DNA from 4 places in the Lysinibacillus sp. FSL K6-0075 genome. Region 2 is predicted to be linked to each of the others. Evidence: riboswitches for the same ligand, from Rfam matches in the RefSeq annotation. Region 2 holds a riboswitch; each other region holds the start of a gene.
The links. Region 2 has a riboswitch for cobalamin ahead of mmgD (citrate synthase). Riboswitches for the same ligand answer to the same signal wherever they lie in the genome.
Positions count from the first base shown of each region.

Region 1: another riboswitch for cobalamin. It lies ahead of MHB65_RS21855 (iron chelate uptake ABC transporter family permease subunit); the one in region 2 lies ahead of mmgD (citrate synthase).
Region 3: another riboswitch for cobalamin. It lies ahead of MHB65_RS23040 (hypothetical protein); the one in region 2 lies ahead of mmgD (citrate synthase).
Region 4: another riboswitch for cobalamin. It lies ahead of MHB65_RS02665 (ABC transporter substrate-binding protein); the one in region 2 lies ahead of mmgD (citrate synthase).

Region 1 is NZ_CP151947.1:4,379,224-4,382,397, forward strand. Features, by position in the region: gene MHB65_RS21850 (heme ABC transporter ATP-binding protein) at 33-824, opposite strand; gene MHB65_RS21855 (iron chelate uptake ABC transporter family permease subunit) at 830-1,876, opposite strand; cobalamin riboswitch at 2,021-2,209, opposite strand; gene MHB65_RS21860 (biotin transporter BioY) at 2,364-2,960, shown strand; gene MHB65_RS21865 (YdhK family protein) at 3,076-3,174, shown strand, end outside.
Region 2 is NZ_CP151947.1:2,535,480-2,538,653, forward strand. Features, by position in the region: gene MHB65_RS12420 (hypothetical protein) at 1-225, shown strand, start outside; gene MHB65_RS12425 (hypothetical protein) at 235-516, shown strand; gene MHB65_RS12430 (NUDIX hydrolase) at 572-1,057, opposite strand; cobalamin riboswitch at 1,305-1,501, shown strand; gene mmgD (citrate synthase) at 1,693-2,814, shown strand; gene prpD (2-methylcitrate dehydratase) at 2,913-3,174, shown strand, end outside.
Region 3 is NZ_CP151947.1:4,590,187-4,593,360, reverse strand. Features, by position in the region: gene ytvI (sporulation integral membrane protein YtvI) at 1-135, opposite strand, end outside; gene MHB65_RS23050 (hypothetical protein) at 226-780, shown strand; gene MHB65_RS23045 (glutathione peroxidase) at 866-1,411, shown strand; cobalamin riboswitch at 1,560-1,758, shown strand; gene MHB65_RS23040 (hypothetical protein) at 1,919-2,476, shown strand; gene MHB65_RS23035 (cobalamin-binding protein) at 2,460-3,174, shown strand, end outside.
Region 4 is NZ_CP151947.1:566,189-569,362, reverse strand. Features, by position in the region: gene MHB65_RS02670 (iron ABC transporter permease) at 1-605, opposite strand, end outside; gene MHB65_RS02665 (ABC transporter substrate-binding protein) at 602-1,567, opposite strand; cobalamin riboswitch at 1,705-1,888, opposite strand; gene MHB65_RS02660 (acyl-CoA dehydrogenase family protein) at 1,946-3,174, opposite strand, start outside.

The DNA.
Region 1 (3,174 bases), 1.8 Mb from region 2:
TTATATGTATTTAAATAGAAGATCTTGCTTTCCTAAACTTGGCTGACCTTCTTCGCAAATTGGTCAGGGACATATGTGAGATAAGGCTTACCTGTCAGTGAGTGTGTTTGAATATCGGCAAAGACACCAAATACATCTTGCAACAATGCTGGCGTCAGCACTTCCTCTGGTGTACCATGACAAACGATCCGCCCTTGCTGTAAAACGTAAATTTGATCGCAGTACATAGCAGCGATATTCAAGTCATGCAAAGCTGCCACTACGGTTAAATGTAAGGTCTGAATTAAATCCATGAGTTGAAGTTGATGTTGAATATCTAAATGATTCGTCGGCTCATCTAATATTAGTACCTGTGCTTGTTGAGCGAGTGCTCGTGCAACCATTACGCGCTTTTTCTCGCCTCCTGAAAGAGAGCTAAAGCTTCGTTTCTCTAAATGAGATATACCCGTTTGTCTAAGAGCATCTTTAACAATTTGGAAATCTTGCTCTTGATCAAGCTCTAATAGCTTTTTATGTGGCGTTCTCCCCATACTGACTAAATCATGCACAGTGAAATCAAATAAAACGGGTGTTTCTTGGCTAACAACGGCCAAATTTTTTGCAATTGCTTTACTTGTTTGCTTTAAAATATCCTGCTCATTTAATAATACCGTACCGCTTTCGGGTTTTAGGAGACGATACATATTTTTTAACAATGTTGATTTTCCGCTTCCATTAGGGCCAATTAATCCAACAAATTGCTTTTCTTTTATTTGAATACTTACATCATGTAGTATACGCTGATCGTAAATGGAGAATGATACTTGTTTCGCTTCTAATGTCATGGAAATTAATCTCCTTCACCGAAAGAATAGTTGTTACGACGGAGTAGCCAAATGAAAAATGGTCCTCCACAAAAAGCTGTAATAATACCAATTGGCATTTCCTGAGGAGCGATGATGATTCGAGCAAAGGCATCTGCCCACACTAAGAATATTCCACCTATTAAAGCACTAATAGGTATTACATATTTATAGTTTGAGCCCACAATTAATCGCACAATATGGGGAATAATTAATCCCACAAATCCAATAGAACCACTAACTGCGACAAGCACACCTGTTAACAGAGAAACGAGTAATATTAGCTGGATACGAAATTGCTGAAGATTCACGCCTAATGTCACTGCCGCCTCTTCCCCCAGTAATAATAAATTTAAATTGCGATAGTGTAGCCACAGTAGCCCAAATACAACGAAGAATACGAAAGCTGGAATCACAATATTATTCCATTTAGCTCCAGCTAAACTACCTAGCATCCAAAACATAACAGCCTTTAAAGCCCCTTCTTGCTTTGACATCATTAAAATAAAGTTAGAGATAGCCGTTAAGATAAAGGACACAGCCATACCTGCCAATAGCAAGCGGAAAATAGAGACACGTCCACCAACACGTGATAAGAAAAAAACAAGTGCAATGGCAAGTAATGACCCAAGAAATGCGGATACTGACAGAGCGTAAATCCCTAAAAATGAAAAGGCCCCTAAAATAATTACAGAAGTAGCTCCGACAGCTGCCCCTGAAGAAATTCCTAGAATATACGGGTCAGCAATGGAATTTCGTACAAGCGCCTGAATCGCTGCCCCCGCAATGGCTAACCCCGCTCCAACAATAGCAGCTAGCAAAACACGAGGTGCTCTTATTTGCCAAATGATGATTTCCTGTGAGCGACTCCAATCTTGTTCGATAGCATTTTGTATAAAAGGAATTTTAGAAAGAATAACTTTCCATACATATAATGGTGTAACTGAAACAGAGCCAACCATTACAGCAAATGTCATTGAAACAATTAATACCATGAAAAGTACAAAGGAAAATAACATAAATTTTTTATTCATCTGTTTTAAACTCCTACTGAATATTGATGAATGAAGCAATAAAAAAAGGTATTCCATGCGAAAATACACATAGAAATACCCTAGATTAAACAAAGTCAGAAAATATCCAGCTATTGTCCGTAATTGCTTGCATCCTCGTGGGCATTACAGGTATTACTAACTGGCAGGTCTCCTGGCTTCGATTCAACATCCTATAATTGCCTTCCCATTCTTACACAGTGGCAAATAATATTATAGGATTCCTCGTTACAGTTGCGGGACAGCATCGGACTTCCACCGACTTCCCTTTTAAGTGACATTCAAAAATATCACACCAATAGTATTTGAAGTTATAAAATTGTGACGATTCTATCATACATTTTTATAGATAGTTAGTCTACATAGAAATGCATCTAGCATTTGAGTTAACTAATTTTAATAATAAGGTTGACACAGATACTTTCGTTTTTTACACTAGCTGTAATAACTTTTAAAACGAGGTGAAATCATGGCAACTGTTACACAACATAGTCATCATAAATTAAGAACTGTCGACATTACCTATATTGGATTATTTTCAACGCTAATGATGGTGGGTGCTAATATCACTTCCTTTGCACCCTTTATGGTAGTTGGTGGTGTACCCATTACGCTTCAAACCTTTTTTGCGATTTTAGCAGGGCTTATTCTTGGTAGTAGAAAAGGTGCGCTCGCCTGTACAATTTATATGTGTGTGGGTTTGGCAGGAGCACCTGTCTTTGCTCGCTTTGGTGGTGGAATTGGTCAAATTTTAAGTCCTACCTTTGGGTTTATTATTACATTTATTTTAGCGGCATTTGTTGCAGGGTGGATCGTGGAACGAAGCGGGACAAAGAAAAGCTTTATCGTAGCTGCTTTAGTAGCAACGGCTATAAATTATTTGATAGGAACAAATTGGATGTTTTTTGCATACAAGCTTTGGGCGAGTGCGCCAGAGAATTTTTCTTATAAGCTAGCTTGGCTTTGGATGATGCCTCCACTACCAAAAGATATTATTTTAGCCATTTTTGCTGGTATCTTCGCGTATAGATTACAAAAAACATTGAAAATCATGCCCATTCAATAACATATCTCTTCACTTCTTTCGTGTCAGACTAGAGGAAAATTTATTCATAGGTCATGTCCATCATTTCTGCACATTTATTTGCTACAGTAAGGGCAAATAGTGAGGAGGATATCACATGACATTCAATAGAAGATGGTCAATCGGACTATTATCAGTAGTCGCTCTAATTAGTTTATCGGCTTGTACAGAGGATCAAACAAAGCCTGCATCCACT
Region 2 (3,174 bases):
GTATCCACCGAAAATGATAATGTCACGGTGAATTTGCCGATTAAACTTGTCAAAGCCGTACTCATGGCTGGACACAGCATCGCAGCGAGTATTCCACAATCGGAAAAATACGTGAAAGATATCGACATCAATCTTCTTCTTGAAGCGATCGAAAATGAACTAGATGGACAAATTGTAGATATAAAATCGGCAAACGGAGATACCGTTGCAGTCTTCATTGAATAGAGGCGACGAATGATGCATGTAAAAGTGAAAGCAAAAGACGTTCGCTTTACTGTCCCTGTTCCCTATGCTGTGTTAACCATTGTCCTCTCCATTTTAACTTCCAAATGGATTCAGCAACAAGTTAATAAGTGGACAAAGGCATACTTCGATCAAAAGAAAATAGACTTTACCTTTCCGCTCATCGACAAAGAAATGCTCAAGCCGATTATCAAGGAGCTACAAAATTATAAAGGGCTCGTGCTAGTCGATGTCAAAGCTCAGGACGGTACTGAGGTTAAGGTTAGACTATAATACCCAAGAAAGAATGATTAGAGCATGTTTGAATAAAAAGCATGCTCTTTGTTATTTAAAGAATATCCTTTGCAAAAGAACTACCTAAATCCCACAATGTATCTTCCAGATTGTTTAATAGCAGTTTCGTTCTTTTCTCAAGTTGATCTGGTAGCTCATTTTTACTGAAATAGGTAAGTTTCAAGCTCTCATCATCCTTCATCTCCAATATACCCCTTACATTTTTCGCAATATAAAGATGAATAACTGTATAGACCTCATCCCCATTTGGATATTGGAAATAATAATCTGGCCCTGAAAAAACACCCACCAAGTCAAATTCATTCGCTACAAGTCCTGTTTCTTCATGAAGCTCACGAGCAGCAGCTTCCTCTAACGTTTCTTTTAGTTCCAATGCACCGCCAGGTAATCCCCAATCCAACGTATCTGATCGATGTTGAAAGAGAATTTGCTTGTCATCGTTACCCACAAGAATGGTCGCCCCAATACTGATAATTGGTCTACTACCGATGTATTTCCTTAACTCTGTAATATATCCCATATTGGTCCCTCCTATAGATCATAAGAAACGATTCGCCTTTCTTCCTTTAAAAACCTCTATTTTCCTTGTAATGCTTAAAATTGGATGTATTGGGATAGATGCACAATCTTTTTTTGTACAAAATATTGCTAAAAAACGCAGAATAGTTCATCAAAGATGAAAAATAGCTTTTTATAATCAGTCTTTTCTGAATTTTACCTATATTGATTGTTTTGAAAACTCTATGTTAAGGTAAAAAGACAAATTGAATATGCTAAATTTTGGTGGTTCAAATGGGAGCTGATTCTATTTGATTAAAAGGGAAGTTGGTGAGAGTCCAACACTGTCCCGCAACTGTATTTAGGAGCTCGAAAACAAAGCCACTGTTTTGTTTGTCAAAATGGGAAGGTGTTATGGGAGCGTTGATCATAAGTCAGGAGACCTGCCACGAAAAAAAGCATCAATTGACCTACGAGGATAGGGAGGTGTTAGCTACTGCATGATTGTGAATTCATGTAAATTCACTGTTTTTTTGGTCTGTCATGCTTTTGTAGATTAACAACTTCTAGAAAGGGATAGGAGTTGTTTTTTTGTTGTTCTGTCGTGTTTGAATGGTAACGCTTACAAGAATAATTAAACAAAGGGGCTGTCATTAAATGGAGTTAAATTATTCACCAGGTCTTGATGGAATCATTGCCGCTGAAACAAAGCTATCTTTTTTAGACACTGTAGGAAGTCAAATAGTTATTCGAGGCTATGACTTGATTGAATTATCTCAGCGATATTCGTATTTAGATATTGTTTACTTATTGCTGCATGGAGAAATACCAACTACCGAGCAACAGGCTGATCTACAGGACAAATTGAAAGCTCATTATCAGGTTCCTCAAGAGCTATTTCAAATTTTCAAGCTATTGCCCAATGAAACACATGCGATGGATGGGCTTAGAACAGGAATTTCCGCTTTAGCAGGCTTTGATCAGCACATCAATGATCGTTCGACTGAAATGAATTTATCGCGAGCATATAGACTTTTAGGAGGTATGCCCAACATCGTAGCAAATAGCTATCGTGTATTAAATGGACAAGAGGTTGTCGAGCCGGATAGTCAACTTTCCTATAGTGCCAATTTTTATTACATGATTACGGGCAGAAAGCCAACTGCGTTAGAAGAAGAAATTTTTGATCAGTCACTCGTTTTATATAGTGAGCATGAGATGCCAAATTCAACATTTGCGGCTCGTGTCATTGCTTCTACACAATCTGATTTGTATGGCGCTTTAACGGGAGCTGTCGCATCGTTGAAAGGGAATTTACATGGAGGGGCTAACGAGGCAGTCATGTACATGCTTCTTGAAGCCAAAACAGTAGAAGGCTTTGAAGCATTGTTGAAAAACAAGCTACAAAATAAAGAAAAGATTATGGGCTTTGGCCACCGTGTCTATATGAAAAAGATGGACCCAAGAGCGCAAATTATGAAAGAAGCCTTGCACAAATTATGTTTAGAGCAAGGGGATGATCGCTTATATCACATGTGTGAAGCTGGTGAAAAAGTGATGGTACAGGAGAAAGGGTTGTATCCAAATTTAGATTATTATGCAGCACCCGTGTACTACATGCTTGGTTTGCCGATTGAAATCTATACGCCAATCTTCTTTGGCTCACGAACAATTGGCTTATGTGCCCATGTGATTGAGCAGCATGACAATAATCGATTATTCAGACCTCGTGTCAATTATATTGGCGAGCGTCATAACCTTGAAAAACTGTCGGTATAATCAAGTTTTAACAACTCGCCATAAAGCTAATGGGCATTCTGACCAATGCCCATCAGCAAACTAGTATATCAAACTTAAGCCTTGAAAGGAAGATATAGATGATTAAAACAAATGACATAACAAAGACAGATCAATTACTTACAGATATTGCGGATTATGTACTAAATACAAAGATTACAAGTGAAGAGGCATACGAAACGGCACGCTATGTTCTATTGGATACTTTAGGCTGTGGCATTTTGGCCTTACAATATCCTGAATGCACGAAGCTTCTTGGTCCAGTAGTACCAGGCACAGTCGTTCCTAATGGTACACGTGTTCCTGGAACTTCCTATGTTCTTGATCCAGTAAAAGGCGCTT
Region 3 (3,174 bases), 2.1 Mb from region 2:
TGGTTCTAAGAAAAATGCACTAATCCCAGCGAATATTAAAGGCATGGACACAGGGATAACAAAATAGGCAGCTATAAGTAGGGATAAAATCACAATCAACCGAAAAATCAATTTCCTAGCATTAAATTTATTCATAAACTCACCTTCTTTGCGAAAAAAATTAAGTTAAGTGTACCATAAATCAAATTTTATTACGTTCTGAAACAATAAAGGTAGGGATAAATTATGGAAAAAGAGATTCTGCAACTTTTTAATAATCTAACAGAGCATGATCGCGATATTCAATATGAATCTTACGAGGAATTATTGAAGATTATGCAGGAACCCGTAGATTGGACATATGCAGTTTGGGAACAGCTAATAAAAGCACTTACATACAAAAATGGATATTCTCGTGCACGTGCTGCACAAATTTTATGCGCTTTAGCTGCAAAAAGTGATCCAGAAGAAAGGGTATTGGAGGATTTCTTAAAGATTTGGGCTGTGACTTATGACGAACAATCCGTCACAGCAAGGCATGCATTACAAGCAATTTGGAAAATTGGGCAAGCAGGACAGGTACAAAGAGATCTGGTTGTGTCATATCTAGCTAAAAGATTTCAAACATGTATAGATGAAAAGCAGCCATCTCTCATTCGACAGGATATTATTATGTCATTTAAAAAGCTATATGATCAAACAAATGACTCGAAATTATTAGACATTGCCCATCGTTTAATTAATGAAGAGCAAGATGCTAAATATAAAAAGAAGTATAAGTCAGCCATCCGTTCAAAGTAGCGAGATGGTGTTTTTTTGGGCAAATTCTTTGATGATCTGTTGACTAGTCAACTATAATAAACGAAAAACTATAAGGGGTTATGGCATGAGCATTTATAATTATCTAGTACGGAAGCCTAATGGTGAAATTTTATCGATGGAAACATATCGTGGAAAAACAATGTTAATTGTTAACACGGCAAATCAATGCCGATTTACATATCAATTTGAAGATTTACAAAAAATGTATGATAAATATGGGAAAGAAAATTTTGTAGTCCTTGGCTTCCCCTGTGATCAATTTGGTCATCAAAATCCTGAAGATGGGGAGGAAACTAAGCATCTTTGCAAGGTGAACTATGGAGTCACATTCCCGATTTTTGAGCTTGTACAGGTGAATGGTGAGGCTACACATCCACTCTTTAATTATTTAAAGCATGAAGCGAATTTTCGAGAATTTGGTAAGGCAAGTATGCAAGAGAAAATGCTTGCTGAAGCAATTGTTCAACTTGCCCCAAGCTTTTTAGATGGTCGTAATATTCGCTGGAACTTTACAAAGTTTCTAGTAGATGCTGGTGGTAAGACTGTCGCACGCTTTGAGCCAACAGATTCTCAGCTCGATATCGAACAGGCAATTGAAACACTATTATAGTCTATAAATTTTTTTAATAATGTAAAAACTTATAAAATGGTTTTAAATTTTCTCTTAAAGTAGAAATATTGCTGGATGTTTAAAGTTATCCATGCGCAGCACAACTATTTTTTCTGAATCATATATGATAAACTGCTTTACAAATGAATTATTCTTGCAGAATAAAGGTGCTAGTTAGCATAATCGGGAATCCGGTGAAAAACCGGAGCTGTTTCCGCAACTGTAAGTACAGCCATTATAAAGATTTACCACTGTCTCAAAGAAGATGGGAAGGTTCTTTATAACTCATTCGTTTCATGTAATGAACTGTACAAGCCAGGAGACCGACCTTTATTTGAACGTATAAAAACTTCTCGGAAGCTAGGAGGATATACGGCAAAAACATAGGCTAAGTCGAGCTTGATGGCGATCATTATGTTATTTTTGTCGTTCCTTTGCAAAAGGAGCGGCTTTTTTTATGCCTTTCATGTAAGAATTTTTCATTATAGAAAGTAGGGGGGACAGCAAGTGAAAAAAGATGCACGTTATTCTTGTTATCCATTTATGCGTGAGAAAGCTTCAACGGTCGATTTTGAAATTCGAACGGATAGCCTCACAACACATCTAGGAGTTGCATTAGCTGCAGTAAAAAAAGAGGATATTCAAGTTGTTGAAGAGGATTTAATGCTTATTTTACCTATGGCTTATCATGTCAATGGCTCAGTTCGTGGAAAACTAGCAGTAACTGAAGAGGATTTATCTTGGTTAAGTGAGCGTTATGACTTTTACGTTGGTCATGTGAAGGAAGAGATTCAAAGTTTTGTTTTACCTCAAGGAACTGAGGCCGCTGCTGCTTTACATCTTTGCCGCAGTGAAGCAAAAAAATCATATCGTACCTTACACAAAGTATCAGAAGAACGAGCGGTTCCTGCTATTCTTTTCGATTACCTTGGCTTATTAGCTAATGTATGTTTTGTCATGGCTGTTTTTATGAATCAGCAAACAGGAATAGCTGAAATACCATTTATTAGTAAATCATACCCAATGAAAAAGAAAAAGGAGAATAATAATGAAGAAAGTATTTAAATTCCAATGGCTATCAGTGCTCTTACTTGCACTGATGTTAGCAGGCTGTGGCACTGCTGAAGATACAAAAAACAAAGATGCTTCACAGGATACACAACACACAGAGAAAACAAGCTATAAAGTGACAGATGACCGTGGTGTTGAAATAGAATTTAATGAAGTTCCAAAAACAGTTGTATCATTACAACCAAGTAATACTGAAATCTTGTTTGCTCTAGGTGTTGGCGATAAAATTGTAGGGGCAACTGAGTACGATACTTACCCAGAGGAAGCACAAAAAATTGAACGTGTCTCTGATACTACGAATTTTAACAGTGAACGAATTTTAGCGTTAAAGCCAGATGTTGTCATTGCTTATACAATCGGTGATAAGGATGCACTAAAGCCGCTTGAAGATGCAGGAATTAAAGTGTTTGTTATTCAATCTGCGACTACTTTCGATGATGTTTATGGAGATATCGAACAAATTGCTGCTGTGATGGATGTTGCTGATCAAGGAAGTAAATTAAACGAAGAGATTAAAGCGAAAATTGCTGAAGTACAAACGAAGGTGAAAGACGTAAAGACGCCGAAAAATGTTTATTTAGAGGTTAGCCCTAAGCCAGACATTTATACAGCGGGCTCTAGCACTTTCCAACAAGAAATACTAGATGCAGCTAATGTTAATAATGTTTTTTCTGAATTGAATAGTTGGGCGC
Region 4 (3,174 bases), 2.0 Mb from region 2:
GAACCTACAATAACAAATGGAAAGATCATTTGGACATATGGCCAACCACGCATCGATACAGAACCAAGTAACCAGCCTATTACCTGACGTAATTCTTCACCAGATAAAGCAATCATTAATGAAATAAGGGAACCTAAAAATGAACTAAAAATAACACCTGTTAATATCAATGTTTCCATTTTCAATGAACGGTCTACGAGTCTAGCGAAGCTCATGACAACTACCATCGTGATGATAGCACCGATCATACTAAAGGTTGGTAGAGCATACAAACCGACGACAGGGATAGAAATACTAAAAAAGATTGTTATAACAGCACCAACAGAAGCCCCTGATGAAACCCCTAGTGTGTATGGGTCTGCTAATGGGTTTTTTAATAAACCTTGGAATGCTGCTCCAGCAATAGCTAGAGATGCCCCCACTAGTCCTGCTAACAACACGCGAGGCAAGCGAATTTTCCAAAAGATATTGGCGGCTGTTTCATCAGCCGCCTTATTCCACAATACTTCTAATGGAATATGAACTGAGCCTATCGCTACGCCACACCAGATGCTAATAAGAAGAAGCGTACATGTTAGTGCATAGGCTAGTGCTATTTTTTTCACTTAAATACCTCAGGATAGATCGCTTTTGCTAATTCTTCTAGACCTTCTGCTAAACGTGGTCCCTGACGACTCGTTGTACTTTCATCTACCTGTACAATCGCATTATTTTTTACGGCATTAATAGTATCAAAACCCGCACGTTTTGGTATTTTCGTTAAAATATCTGGTACATAATGATATGTCACCACAATGACATCTGGATTTTTCGCGATAATTTGTTCTGCATCAATTTTATACCAATTATCACCATCTACAGCTACATTCTCTGCATTGATCATTTCAAGCATTGCGTTCATAAATGTGCCATTGCCAGCTGTATAAATATCTGGCTCATCCGATGCTTCGACTAACACTTTTTTTGGTTCAACATCCTTGACTTTAGTCAAAACTTCTTCTACTTTGGCCTTCATATTAGCAACAATTTTTCCAGCCTCTGGTAATTTCCCTGTAGCACGACCAAGTTGCTCAATTGTCGTATATGTTTCATTAAAGTCTTGTGCATTTCTTACTACAAACACTTTCAAACCTGCTGATTCAAGCTGTGCAATAGCCTCTTCTGAAAGAGACATGCTAGATTCGTGTGAAAAAACGATATCTGGTTTTAAGGCAATAATTTTTTCAATATCGTATTCCATTCCGCCAACCTTATCCTTCTCAGCTGCCTCTGGTGGATAATCGTCGTTGTCAGTAACACCAACTATTTCATCATTTAAACCAAGTCCAAAAAGGATTTCAGTGTTACTTGGAATAAGTGAAACAATTTTCTCAGGAGGTGCTTCAAGAGTAATGTCCTTGCCAAGGGCATCTGTTATAGTCATTGGGAATGTTGCTTCATCCTGTGCTGTTTCTTGCTGTGTTTGCTGCTCAGTAGCTGGCTTGTTATCTTTTGCTTCCTGTCCACAAGCAGCTAGCAAGCCTACTGCTAAAAATGCTGATAATCCTATTTTCCAAAATTTCTTCATGTGAATCCTCCTTCGTTGATCCGTGCGACATTTCACTTTATTCTGCATCAAAATAAAACCCCTCATCTTTGAATGATGAGGGGGCAAAATCGCACCAAAAAAACTGATACAAAATCCACCACCCTATCCTCGTAGGTTGTCATGTCTGTTATAAAGGCAGGTCTCCTGGCTTGTGCTCCTTGCGATTTTTCAAGCCTTCCCGAAATCTTCAGTGGCATCATTTGAAAAAACTCACACTTACAGTGGCGGGACCGCATCGGATTTACACCGATTTCCCTTTTCACTTTACTTAAGTAAAGAACCTTTACAATATTCAGTTGATTTCATTATACATGAAAATGAAAGAAGTCGCCTCCATTCAAGACGACTCCCAAGCTATTATACAATTTCAGAAAAATATTGGACTGTTTTCATTTGAGCACCCATTTCTCTTAATGACCACGTCTGCTCTAAATAAACGTCCGCTAGTTTTTCATATTTCCCACCAAATTTATGCGCCCATTCTACTGCTACAACACTTTCATAAAGATGAGCCATTTTTTTCGCCATATCTTTTGCTTCAAAAGTTTTCGTTGCCGCGTCTAAAGCGCTAAAGATTTGTAATTTCACAGCCATATTCGCTAATTGTTCTTTAACGATTTGTACTAACGAGCTGTTAGCTAATTTTTCTAAGCGTTCCTCCATCTCCTGTACAAACAGTTCATGTGCATGAAACTTATCTACTAACCGAATGAGTTCTAAGGCCAAAATATTAGCCGTCCCCTCCCACACCGTCAACACTTGTGCGTCTCTTAATAAGCGGGGCGTTACAAAGTCTTCGATATAGCCATTACCTCCGTGTAATTCAATTGCCTCACTAGCATAATGAACGGCTTGCTCTGCTGTTTCCTTTTTCATAATGGCAATATATAAACGATTCATAATAAGGTCTTGCTGTGTTCCCTGTCCACTCGTCACTTTATCGTATAATTGAATAAGATCAAAAACTGTCGCTACTTCCACATGCAACTTAGCCGCAAATTTACCTAAAGTATCCTGAACCATAGGGTATTGTGTTAAAGGCTTGCCAAATGCATAACGATTGGTTACGTAATGTTTTGCCTCTAAAAAGCCACGACGCATAATGCCAATTGAAGCTACTGCATTACAAATTCTTGAGAGATTTAGTGCTTCTAGCATGTAATAAATCCCTTTATTTTGCTCCCCTACAACATAGGCAAGTGCACCATCAAATTCTACCTCACCTGAAGGAACTGCTCGAACGCCTAACTTATCTTTCAGTCGGCGAATACGAAGATGATTGGCTGTTCCATCTTCTTTGTGCCAAGGAACTGCAAACAACGTTAAGCCTTTGGAACCTGCTGGCGCATCTTCTAGTCGTGCCAACACCATCGCTACTCCACACATGCCCGCATTGGATGCGAAGTATTTTTCACCATATAGGCGATACGCAGCGCCATCCTTTCTCGCCTCCACAACATTCGCGCCAACGTCTGAGCCTCCTTGACGTTCTGTTAAAAATGTCGCACCTTCATATAACTCTGTGTCGCCTGTTGCACAAACATGAGGTAAGAAACGCTGCTTCACCTCTTCATCCGCATAATGAT